Bosea vaviloviae: one gene and its partner. Each later gene encodes a partner of the first gene's protein in a complex. Links are inferred from orthologs where the notes say so. Each region holds a gene or a part of one and is shown on either strand. Other genes may lie near its edges. The genes, in order: BHK69_RS19745 and dnaN.

Region 1 (6,243 bases):
TTCGAACGGGTCGACGACATTGCCCAGCGATTTCGACATCTTCTCGCCCTTGGAGAGCAGGAAGCCGTGGCCGAAGACGCGCTTGGGCAAAGGCAGCCCGGCCGACATCAGGAAGGCCGGCCAGTAAACGGTGTGGAAGCGGACGATGTCCTTGCCGATGATGTGGACGTCGGCCGGCCAGTAATGCGCGCGCGGATCGGCCGGATCGGGAAAGCCCGTCCCGGTGAGGTAGTTGTTCAGCGCATCGACCCAGACATACATCACATGCTTCGGGTCGCCCGGCACGGGCAGGCCCCAGTCGAAAGTCGTCCGGCTGATCGAGAGATCTTCCAGCCCGCTTTTCACGAAGGAGACGATCTCGTTGCGGCGCGTCGGCGGCGAGATGAAGTCGGGAACCGCCTCATAGAGGCTCAAGAGCCGGTCCTGATAGGATTTCAGGCGGAAGAAATAGCTCTCCTCCTCGACCCATTCGACCGGCGTGCCCTGCCCGCCCAGGCGTGTGCCGTCAGCCAGGAGCGTCGTCTCCTCCTCGCCATAGAACGCCTCGTCGCGGATCGAATACCAGCCGGCATATTTCGACAGGTAGATGTCGCCATTGGCCTCCATCCGCCGCCACAATTCCTGCGTCGAGGGCAGATGGTCTGCGTCGGTGGTGCGGATGAAGCGGTCGAAGGAGCAGCCGAGCCGCTGCTCCATCTGCTTGAAGCGTTCTGCGATCTGATCGACGTAAGCCTTTGGATCCAGGCCATTTTGTGCCGCCGTACGCTGCACCTTCTGGCCATGCTCGTCGGTCCCGGTCATGGCGAAGACGTCGTAGCCGTCGAGCCGCTTGAAGCGCGCGATCGCATCCGACGCCACCATCTCATAGGCGTGGCCGATATGGGGGGGACCATTCGTGTAGTGAATGGCGGTCGTCAGATAGAATTTGGGCGCCGTGGCCATAGTCCGGTCCGAAGGGTTCGCTTCACGCTGCGCGCGAGCGGGCAACCGCATCCGACAGATCATGAAACATCGTCATCACGAGAGGGCGGCGATCGAGGTTATAGGTGTCCACCTCGCGGGCCGCGCGTCCCAGCTTTTCCCATACCTCCGCCAGCGGTGCAAGGCGCGCCGGGCTGGCTGCGGCATGGGCATGGAGATGGTCGCCGAGCCAGCTCTGGATGGTGTCGATCATCACCGCGAAGTCGCCCTCGCCCGCCTTGCCGGCGACGTCCTCGGCGAGCGCCAGTAGAGCCGTGAGATCGATGCCCGGAAGCGCATCGAGCCGGGCCCGCACGGCTTCGACCAGCGCCAACGTCTCGGGATCGACATAGGTGAGCGCGCGGCGCACCGAGCCGTCGCTGAAGCTGGCCGCGCGCAACAGGGCCGATTCGTCGAAGGGATCGCCCATTCGCTCCAGCGCGATCCGGCCAGCCTGCGCGATAGCCGCCTCATCCAGAGCCGCGAAGGTCAGGAGCCGGCAGCGCGAGCGGATCGTCGGCAGCATGCGGCCGGGCGCATGCGCCACGATCAGGAAGAGCGCGCGCGGCGGCGGTTCCTCCAACAGCTTCAGCAAGGCGTTGGCGGCCGAGCGATCCATGTCCTCGGCGGAATCGACGATGGCGATGCGCCAGCCGCCTTCGGCCGCGCTCGAACCGAAGCGGTCGAGCACACGCCGAACCGAATCGACCGGGATATTGCTGGTGTAACCCTTGCCATCGGGCTTCTGCGTCCGGCGCAGCACATGCAGATCGGGATGCGATTGCGCCATGATGCGCCGGCTGGCGGGATCCTCTTCCGCCATGGCGAGCGAGCCGGCGTCCGCCGCACGCCGGGCCGGGTCGCCGGCCGCCAGCATGAAACGCGCGGCGCGATAGGCGAAGCTCGCCTTGCCGATGCCTTCCGGCCCACCAAGCAGCCAGGCATGGTGCATCCGGCCCGAGCGCAACGCTTCGAGAAAATCCTGCTCCTGCGCCCCATGCCCGACGAGCGCCAGCGTCTCGCGCGGGTGCGGGGCATTCGGCAGCCGGTCAGGTTCGTCGCTCGTCGCGCGCATCAGGCGTCCTGTGGCAATGGCAGGCGCTGGTGGAGCACAATCCTGACCACGACGGCAAGCGTTTCCGGCGCGGCCGAAGGTCAAGCGCCGCGTGGCGCCCTCCCCGCTCGCTTTACGCCGCCATGAAATGGGTCAGCTTCACATTGAGATAGTCCTGGATGGCCTGCCGGCCGCCTTCTCGGCCCATGCCGGAATGATCGACGCCGCCAAAGGGGGCCTCGGCATGGGCGATCATGAAGGTGTTGACTCCGACCATGCCAGCCTTGAGTTCTGCGCTGAGCGCCTCCGCGCTACGCTGACTGGCAGTGAAGCCATAGGCAGCCAGGCCGTAGGGCGTCGAATTCGCCCGCTCGATCGCGTCATCCAGCGTTCGGAAGGTCGCGATCGGCGCCAGCGGGCCAAAGGGCTCGTCGCGCATGATACGGGCGTCGTCGGGTACGTCGGAAAAGACGGTCGGTTCGAAATGGAAGCCCTTGTTCCGGTTGGCCGGGCGGCGCCCGCCGGTGAGGCGACGCGCGCCCGAAGCTTCCGTTTCGGCAGATAGCGCCTCGACGCGGTCGCGCTGGCTGGCGAGCGTCAGCGGGCCCATCGTCGTCGCCCGGTTCTGACTGTCGCCCAGCACCAGCGCTTCGGCAGCCCTGACCATGCCGCTGGCGAAACGCTCTGCCAGGCTTTCATGCACATAGAAGCGGTTCGGCGCGATGCAGACCTGGCCGGCGTTGCGGAACTTGAACAGCGCACACAATGTCGCGGCGCTGTCGACATCGGCATCCTCGCAGATCACGACGGGGGCATGGCCGCCGAGTTCCATCGAGCAACGCTTGACGGTCTTGGCGGCCTCGGCCAGCAGCATCTGACCGACGCGCGTCGAGCCGGTCAGTGAAATCTTGCGGACCTCCTCGGCAGCCATCAGGAGAGGCGTGATCGTCTCTGCCGGGCCGAAGAGCATCTGGACGGTGCCAGCCGGAGCTCCGCCTTCTGCACAGGCTTCGGCGATCAGCGTCGAGGTCAGCGGTGTCTGCTCGGAGGGCCGGCAGATGATCGGGCAGCCCGCTGCCAACGCTGGCGCGATCTTGCGGGCGAGCAGATTGATCGGGAAATTCCAGGCGGTGAAGGCGGCGACGATGCCGACCGGCTCCAGCGCCGTGGCCAGGCGCCCGCCCTGGCGGGAGGGGATCGTCTCGCCAAAAAGGCGCTCGGCCTCGCCGGCAAACCAGTCGAATTGCTCGATCGCGATCAGGACTTCACCCTCGGATTGGGCGATCGGCCGGCCGATCTCATAGGACAATGCGCTCGCCAGCGCGCCCTTGCGCGCTTCCATCGCTCGGGCGATGCCGCGCAGCACCTTGGCCCGCTCCCAGCCATGCACCTTCGACCAGGTTTTCAGCGCGGCACGCGCCTGATGAAGCGCTTCTTCAACCTCGGCTGGGCCGGCGCGCGGAGCCGTCCAGAGCAACTCCTCGGTGCAGGGGTTGATGACCCGCAACGGTTCGAGCTCGGTCTGCGCGCGGAATTCGCCGCCGATCAGCAGCTTGGGAATCAAGTCGGGCATGGAGCCTCCAGGATGTTCGAGACAAGTTTGGCGTGGCCGGTTGAAGCGAAGCGCGCCGTCTTCCGGCCGTCATTGGCTCGCGGTGACGCCGCCATCGACGTAGACGATCTGGCCGGTCATGTAGCTGCCGGCCGGCGCCGCGAAGGTGATGATCTGGCCGACGACTTCGACCGGCTCGCCGATCCGACCGAGCGGATTGCGGTCGAGGATGAAATCGCGAAAGCCGTCGCGCTCAAGATGGGGGCGGATACGCTCGGACTGGATGAAGGTCGGCGCGACGCCGTTGACGGTGATGTTGTGCGGCGCGAGTTCCATCGCATGCTGCTTGACCAGCATGACGAGGCCACCTTTGGTGGCGCAATAGGCCGAGTAGCCGCGCCCGCGCAGCGCGAGTTGCGAGCGCACGGAGAGCAGGTGGATCTGCCGCCCGCCGCCGCCTTGCGAGATCTGGTGGCGTGCCACGGCCTGGGCCAGGAACATCGCCGATTTCAGATTGGTCTCGTAGACCGCGTCGAAGGCCTCCTCGGTGACGTCGAGCAGCGACTGCTCCCGCTGGACGCCGACGCAGTTGACCAGCACGTCGATGCCGCCCATGGCCTCGGCGGCGCGGTCGACGACCTCTGCGATCGCGGCTGGCCTGCGCGCATCGAGTTCGAAGCCGTAGGTGTCGACGCCAACGCAAGCCAGCTTTTGCGCAAGCGCGGCCGCCTTTCCGCCATTGGGGCCGGCGATGGCGCAATGGGCCCCGCGCCGCGTCAGCGCCATCGCGATCGCCTCGCCAAGTGCGCCGTAGCCGCCGGGCAGGAAGATGCGCAGGCCCTTGATGTCGAACAGCCTGTCCATCGCGTCGAGGTCGATCTGCGGGGTCAGATTGGTGGCCGGTTGGTTCACGCGGCGTCCTCCACGGCGGCGCGTTCGGTCAGCAGGTTGCCGAGATAGGCGCGGGCCGGCTCGAAGGCGAGCAGCCCGGCATAGTCCGGCAGCGGCGTGACGACGCCCTTGTTGACGAAGATGAAGCGCTCGCAGATCTCCTCGAGGATCTCGAGGTGGAAGCGCTCATTGGGATGGACGCAGAGGAAGACGAGCCGGCCCCCGGCTCGCAGCCGCCGGAAGAAATCCAGCATGAAGCCGATATAGCCATCCTGCGTGTTGAACTGCGGCTCGTCGAAGAGGTGGACCAGCGGGTAGTCGCTGCCGGCGCGGTCCATCAGCGCGTTGGGACGCAAAGACCGGAAATGCCGAACTTGGTAGGACTGGTGGTAGTGGATGGCGAGGCGGTCGCGCTCGTCGGTGCGGACACGGTGGATGTTGCGGCCGCAGACCTCGACCTTGCCGTCCGTTGGGCTGTTCGAGCCGGTGATCAGCTCGAACAGCGTCGTCTTGCCGGAGCCGTTGGGGCCCATCATGCCGACGATCGCCGGCTCTTCGATGCGGAAATCCGCGTCAAGCCGGAAGGTCGGCGTTCGGTCGAACCGGCCACGCGTGTAGATCTTTGACAGGTTACTGACGTCAAGCATGGCGCTCATGTCACATTCCGATCAGGCGCTGGCGCCGGCAACTGTCGTCGAGTAGCGCGCGGGCCGGTCCCTCATGGACGATCCGGCCGCGGTCCATGACGTAGGCGCGATCCGAGACCTCGAGCGCGGCGAGTGCGTTCTGCTCGACGATCAGGACGGAGATGCCCTCGGCCTTGAGGCGGCGCACCGTCGACAGCACGTCCTGGACGATCTTGGGCGCGAGACCCTGGCTCGGCTCGTCGAGCAGGACGAGGCCCGGTGAGCCGAGCAGCGCCCGCGAGATCGCGACCATCTGCATCTCGCCGCCCGAGAGGTTCTCGCATTCGCGCGGCATCAGATGCTCCAGCGCCGAGAAGATCGAGAACATCTCGCTGACCTGCCAGGAGCGGAAACGGGTCTTGCGCATGCCGATCTGCAGGTTGCGCGCGACGGTCAGCGTCGGGAAGACGCGGCGGTCATCTGGCACCCAGCCGATGCCCATGGCCGAGATGCGATGAGTCGGGTGCTTGGTAATGTCCTGCCCGTCGAAATGGATCTGCCCGCGCCGCGGCGGCGTCAGCCCCAGGATCGAGCGGATGGTCGTCGTCTTGCCGGCGCCATTGGCGCCGAGCAGCGAGACGACCTCAGCTTCGCCGACCCGCAGCGAGGTGCCAAACAGGGCCTGCGTCTCGCCGTAGAAGGTTTCGATGTCGCGGACCTCAAGCATGGGTCGCCTCCGCCAATGTCGAGCGCCGCACCCATTTGTTGTCGCCAAGCTGTGCTGGCGTGCCCTCGGCGATGACCTGGCCCCAGTGGATCACCGAGATCTTGTCGGCGAGCTCGAACAGGAAGCGCATGTCGTGCTCGATCATCACGATCGTGTAACGCTCGCGCAGCCGCTTCACGAGCAGAGCGAGGCGCCGCGTCGCCTCGGCACCGAGGCCCGATGTCGGCTCGTCCAGGAAGAGGATGCGAGGCTCGGCCGCGACGGCGACGGCGATCTCAAGCGCGCGGCGATCGCCATAGCTGAGCGAGGCCGCGGCGTCCCAGGCCCGCGCGGCAAGGCCGACCTGATCGAGCACGGCCAGCGCCCGGTCGATCAGGACGCTGTCCGAGAACACCGCCGACATGGCGTGAAGACGGCGCCTCCGGAAGGCCGG
Region 2 (6,086 bases), 3.1 Mb from region 1 along the record:
GCCATGACGCCGCCCGTCAATCGGTTGATCCGGCGCAGCGCGCGCGGGCTCGCTACCAGCCTGCGAGCGCGGTCGGCCGCATAGGCATAGGCGATCAGGGTCGAGCTGATGATCAGTGCGATCAGCGTGGCGATCTCGGCGAAGGCAAGCAGCGTCAGGGCGGAGAGGTCGACGACCAGCGGCAGGATCGACAGGAAGAAGACGATGACCTTGGGATTGCCCATCGTCAGCGTGATGCCGCCCAGGAACAGGCGCCACCCTTCGCCGCGTGCCGCCGGAGTCTGCTGCAACGCTCCCGCGGGCGCCCTCCAGAGCCTGAAGGCGAGATAAAGTAGATAGGCGCAGCCGGCATATTTGATCGCGATGAACAGCCCGTGGAAGCTCTGCATCAGCACGGCGAGCCCGAGCGCGGTCAGCGAGAGCCAGACCAGATCGCCCGCGGCAATGCCGGCGGCAAAGGGCAGCGAGCGGCGAAAGCCGGCGGCGAGCGAACGCGCAACCAGCGCCGCAATGGCTGGCCCCGGCGAGGCGACGGCGAGGAAGTAGACGCCGGCGAAAATCAGAAGGCTCGAAAGGTCCATAGCGCCCACCGCATTGCCGTGTTGGAGCGCAAGCTAGCAGCCTTGCCGCATCCCGTCTCATCGCATTGCGTGGCCTGATCGATCAGACGGCCGCGAGCAGGATGCGAAAAAGTGGGAACCGGTTTTTCGCATCCTGCTCTCACTTTTAGATGAGAGACGGATTCAGATTTCAGATCGGATCACTTAGTGATCCGATCTGAAATCATCCGGCTCTCGCGCACGACCGCATGATGCTTGTCGGCGCGAGCCTGCGCGAGCTCGCCGAGGAAGTCGCCGATCGAACGCTCCAGCTCCTGCGACAGGCTAGACGCCGCCTTGACACGCTGGTCCATCTGCCGCGCCAATTCCGCCGCCTCGCCCGCGAGCCCCTCGACGAGTGCGGCGTGATGGGCGATCGCATCGACACCGGAGGACGAGGTCTCGGCGCGCTCGGCGATGGCGTGGATCCGGCCGGTCTGTTCCGCGACGGATTCGGCGACGATCCGCGCGCTCTCCTGCATCGCCTGCATGGTCTGGCTGAGTTCGCGCACCGCGCCCTCGATCGCCTGGCCCGCGCTGACGACTTCGGCGACACCCTGGCGGATCGTCTCGGTGGCGCTGTTGGTCGCGGTCGCCAGCGATTTGACCTCGGCCGCCACGACCGCGAAGCCGCGCCCGGCCTCGCCCGCGCGCGCCGCCTCGATGGTGGCGTTGAGGGCGAGCAGATTGGTTTGGGAAGCGAGATTGCGGATCAGTTCGACGACGCTGCCGATCCGCTCATTCGCCTGGCGCAGCGCGGCGACATTATCCGTGATGCCGCGACATTCGGCGCTGGCCTCGTCGGTGGCGCGGCGCGAGATTGCGCTCTCCTGCCTGATCCGCTCGCTGGAGGCTCCGAAAGCCCGGGTTGCCGCGACGATTTCCGCCACCGAGGCCGAGACCTGCTCGGGACGGCGCTGGGTTCCCGCGACCGCCGAGAGCGTGGCCCCGGCCTTGCCGGACAGCGCCTCGGAGAAGCCCGTGACCTCGCCCATGCCGGCCTCGATCGCCTGGATGCGCTCGGCGATGCCATTGCGGAAGGCGTGCTCGATCGCGTTCAGGCGGCCTTCCGTCTCGATTTCGATCGCCTCGTCGAAGCAGGCGAGCGAGAACGAGATATCCGTCAGCATCAGCCTGCAGAAGACGCGCAGGGCGTCGTCGATCGAGCCCCAGCGCCGCTTCCAGCGCGAGACGATGACGGCGAGGAAGTTGGAGAAATCCTCGAGGAAGAACTGCGGGTAGTCGGCGAGGTGGATCTTGCTGCCATTGGCGCGGGCGACGATCCGCTTCTTCGCTGCGACATAATCGGCGTCGAGCCGCAAACGGAACAGATGGCGGTATTTCAACGCCTCGTCGGCGAAGGTATCCTGATGCCGCCAGAGTTCGTCGCTGCCGAAGGTCTTCCTGTAGAGCGAGCGTATCGAAGCGTCGAAATGCGGCTCCAGAATCGCCAGAAGGCGAGCGGCGAGAGCGGCCTCGGCAGCCGTGAAAGCGGGTAGCGACGGTTGCATCGCCCTCACTCTCGTCAAAAATGATTAACCGTCCTTGCTGGAGCCCGCGCTTCCGCACGGCGGTCTCAGCTCAACGGGACAACGCGCCCGGCATTGACCAGGAAACGTTCCGAGCCCTCCGGCAGACCCGCGAACAATGCCGGGTCAGCCCCAGTCATCCAGACCTGGCAGCCGAGCGCGAGCAAGGCGTCGTAGAGCGCGGCCCGCCGGCGCGGGTCGAGATGGGCGGCGATCTCGTCCAGCAGCACGAGCGGAGTGATGCCGCTCATCGCCGCGACGAGCCTGGCATGAGCGAGCACGAGGCCGATCAGAAGCGCCTTCTGCTCGCCGGTCGAGCCCAGCTCGGCGGGAATGTCCTTGGGCCCGTGGCGGACTTCGAGATCCGACGCCTGCGGCCCGATCAGCGTTCGCCCGGCGGCGCGATCGCGGGCGCGATTCTGCCGCAGCAAGGCGCGGTACTCGTCCTCGGCGTCGAGCGCCGGCCGCTGCGCCACCAGAGTGTCGAGTTCGCCGGCCAGCGCCAGCGCCGCATCGGGGAAGGGCGAGGTGTCGTCGCGGGTCTCCTCGATGATCGCGCTCAAGCGCGCCACCGTCTCGGCGCGGGCGGCCGCGACCGCGACGCCGAGCTCGGCGACCTCGCGCTCGACGGCATCGAGCCATTGCGTCTGATGCGGCGTCTCCTCGAGGATGCGGTTGCGCGAGCGCAAGGCGCGCTCCAGCGCGTTCGAGCGGGCCGCATGCGTCGGGTCGACCGCCAGCACCAGCCGGTCGAGGAAGCGGCGGCGGTCGCCGGCGGCGCCCCTGAACAGCCCGTCGACATCCGGCGTCAGCCAGACCAGGCGCAGATGCTCGCTGAAAGCCAGCGCCGAGCCGACCGGCACACCGTCTATGCGCGCGAGGCGGCTGCGCTTGCCCTCGCCGTCGCGCTCGCTCAGCCCTATACCGAGGCGCGGCCCGTCATCGGCGAGTGCGATCGAGACGGCAAAGGAGCTCGGCCCGCCCTGGCGCGCCATGTCGGCAAGGTCGACGCGGCGCAAGCCGCGCCCGGGCGCGAACAGCGAAAGTGCTTCCAGCAGATTGGTCTTGCCTGCTCCGTTCTCGCCGACAAGCGCAACGATTTGGCCCTCGATCGTCAGATCGAGGGCCTCATAGGAACGGAAATCCTGGAGGATCAGGCGCGCAACGGCGGCCACGGCACCGAACGCTGCCTAAACCCGCATCGGCATGAGCACATAGAGCGCAGACGCGCCTTCGCGATCCTGGATCACGGTCGGCGAGCCGGGGTCGGCCAGCTTGAGCAGGGCCGTGTCGCCATCGAGCTGGGCGGCGATATCCATCAGATAGCGGGCGTTGAAGCCGATATCGAGCGGGCTCGAATCATAGTCGACCTCGATCTCCTCGGTCGCCGAGCCGGAATCGGGATTGGTGACCGAGAGCGTCATGCGGCCATCGGCCATGGAGAGCTTCACGGCCCGGCCGCGCTCGGAGGAGATCGTCGAGACGCGATCGACCGAGGCCGCGAAATCGCCCTTGTCGACGGTCAATCGCTTGTCGTTGCCGCTGGGGATGACGCGCTGATAATCCGGGAAGGTGCCGTCGATCAGCTTCGAGGTCAGCACCACAGCCTGGGTCGCGACGCGGATCTTGGTCGCGGACAATTCGATCGCCACTTCGGTCTCGCCGTCCTCCAGCAGCTTCTGGATTTCGGAGACGGCCTTGCGCGGGATGATGACGCCCGGCATGCCGGCAGCGCCGGCAGGCGCTGCGGTGTCGACGCGGGCGAGGCGGTGGCCGTCAGTGGCGACCGCGCGCAGCAGGCTGCGGCCCTCGACATCGAGCGTGTGGAGATAGATGCCGTTCAGATAATAGCGCGTCTCCTCGGTCGAGATCGCGAACTGCGTCTTGTCGATCAGGCGCTTGAACTCGCCGGCCGGGAGCACGAAGCGATGCGCCATCTCGCCGGCCGTGATGTCCGGGAAGTCGCTTTCCGGCAAGGTCTGGAGCTGGAAGCGCGAGCGGCCCGAGCGCAAGGTCAGCCCGGTCTCGCCGGTCGTCTCGAGCGAGACCTGCGCGCCGTCGGGCAGCTTGCGGACGATATCGTACAGCGTATGGGCCGGGACGGTCGTCGCGCCGGGCTCGGCGACATCGGCGGCGATCGTTTCCACGACCTCGATATCGAGGTCGGTCGCCTTGAGCCTCAGGCCGGCCTCTGCTCCGCTGAGCAGCAGGTTCGACAGGATCGGGATCGTGTTGCGGCGCTCCACCACGCGATGCACGTGGCCCAGCGACTTCAGCAGCGTGGAACGTTCGACCGTGACCTTCATATCTCTTAGTCTTCTGGCGTGATTGCGCCCGGGCCAAGGAGGCGCGGGCGGCGGAATGGCCCGCGACATTGCCGGAGGCGCGCCACCGGCGCAAGGGCAGGCGCGCCGGCAATCACAATCAATGCGGGCGGAGGGGCTTCAATGCCCGCCGCTCACTCCTGCAGCATGCGCTTCAGCAGATCGACCTCGTCATGGAGCATGCGATCCTCGGTGATCTGCTTCTCGATCTTGCGTACCGCATGCAGCACCGTGGTGTGGTCGCGCCCGCCGAAACGGCGGCCGATCTCGGGCAGGGAGCGCGGGGTCAGCGCCTTGGAAAGATACATCGCGATCTGGCGCGGCTTCACCACCGCCGCCGTCCGCCGCTCCGAAAGGATATCGGCCCGGCTGACATTGTAGCGCGTCGCGACCAGCTTCTGGATGTCCTCGATCTTGACGCGGCGCGGCTCGCGGGTCCGCACCAGATCGCGGATCGCGGCCTCCGCCGTTTCCAGGGTGACCGCCTGGCCAGACAGCGTGGCATGGGCGAGCAAGCGGTTGGCGGCGCCGTCGAGATCGCGGCCATTGGTGGCGACGACGCAAGCGACATAGGCGACGACATCGGGATTGACGTGGAAATTCGGATGGGCGGCGTGCAGCGCCGCCAACCGGCCGCCGAGAATCTTGCCGCGCAGCGTCTCGTCGAGATCGCCGACCTCGACCACGAGTCCGCCGCCCAGGCGCGAGCGGATGCGCTCGTCCAGGGCCTCGAGGTCGTTGGCCAGCCTGTCACCGGCCACGACGATCTGCTTGCCGGCGTCGATCAGCGCATTGATCGTATGGCCGAACTCCTGCTGGATCGACTTGCCCTGGATGAACTGCACATCATCGACCACGAGCAGGTCGATGCCGCGCAGCTTCTCCTTGAAGGCGAGCGCGGTCTGCGACTTCAGCGCGGCGACGAAGCCGTACATGAAACGGTCGGCGGTGAAATAAGCGACGCGCTTGCCCTGGCGGCGCGCTTCCTGGGCGATCGCCTGCAGCAGATGCGTCTTGCCCAAGCCGACACCGGCATGAAGGTAGAGCGGGTTGTAGGGCGTCGACCCGGCAGGAGCCGCAGCGATACGCTCGGCAGCCGCGAAAGCGAGCTGGTTCGACTTGCCGACGATGAAGTTCTCGAAGGTCAGGCGCCGGTCGAGCAGCGTGCCGCAAGCGTCGACGATGTCGCGCTCGCACGGCATCGCGGCCTCACCATGGCGGATCTCAGCGGAAGCCGCCGCAGGCGCAGCCACCGCAGAGCGCGGACGCACGGCGACCGTCTCCCGCACCGGGGCCGGCGCACTGTCACGCGACACCTGGCGGACGGACAGGATGACACCATTCACGGCGCCGAGTTCGGCCTGGCAATTGACCTGAAGACGTTCGGCGTAATGCGCCTCGAGCCAGCTCTTCAGAAAACGGGTCGGCACGGTCAGATAGGCGACGCTGTCGACGAGCCCGCCGATCTCGACGCGGGCGAACCAGCTTGAGAACACGTCCTCGCCAAGCTCCGCACGCAAGCGGCGGCGAACGCGGTCCCAGGCCTCCCCGAGCGAACCCTGCAGGGGGGCTATCGTCTCCGTGATCGTGGCCGCAACCAACGGAAGTGGCGCCGCCACTGCCTCGATCGCTTC

The links.
Region 2: the proteins of BHK69_RS19745 (region 1) and dnaN are in contact, whole or in part, in a cryo-EM structure (PDB 8GIZ), measured with the Escherichia coli proteins. The link is inferred for Bosea vaviloviae from one-to-one orthologs.

The regions. Positions count from the first base shown.
Region 1 is NZ_CP017147.1:4,320,423-4,326,665, forward strand. The notes cover bases 1-2,923. They hold BHK69_RS19745 (DNA polymerase III subunit delta'), read right to left. Parts: upstream 2,036-2,923; coding sequence 965-2,035; downstream 1-964. Other genes in these bases: metG (methionine--tRNA ligase), read right to left, coding at 1-942; BHK69_RS19750 (NAD-dependent succinate-semialdehyde dehydrogenase), read right to left, coding at 2,148-2,923. In the rest of the region: more of BHK69_RS19750, read right to left, coding at 2,924-3,587; BHK69_RS19755 (SDR family NAD(P)-dependent oxidoreductase), read right to left, coding at 3,657-4,478; BHK69_RS19760 (ATP-binding cassette domain-containing protein), read right to left, coding at 4,475-5,113; BHK69_RS19765 (ABC transporter ATP-binding protein), read right to left, coding at 5,115-5,810; BHK69_RS19770 (ABC transporter ATP-binding protein), read right to left, coding at 5,803-6,243. UniProt on the Escherichia coli protein: Part of the beta sliding clamp loading complex, which hydrolyzes ATP to load the beta clamp onto primed DNA to form the DNA replication pre-initiation complex.
Region 2 is NZ_CP017147.1:1,187,922-1,194,007, reverse strand. Bases 2,377-5,142 are described here. They hold dnaN (DNA polymerase III subunit beta), read right to left. Parts: upstream 4,435-5,142; coding sequence 3,319-4,434; downstream 2,377-3,318. Other genes in these bases: dnaA (chromosomal replication initiator protein DnaA), read right to left, coding at 4,587-5,142; recF (DNA replication/repair protein RecF), read right to left, coding at 2,377-3,303. Also shown: BHK69_RS05625 (LysE family translocator), read right to left, coding at 1-581; BHK69_RS33545 (methyl-accepting chemotaxis protein), read right to left, coding at 761-1,594; more of recF, read right to left, coding at 2,176-2,376; more of dnaA, read right to left, coding at 5,143-6,086. UniProt on the Escherichia coli protein: Confers DNA tethering and processivity to DNA polymerases and other proteins. Acts as a clamp, forming a ring around DNA (a reaction catalyzed by the clamp-loading complex) which diffuses in an ATP-independent manner freely and bidirectionally along dsDNA.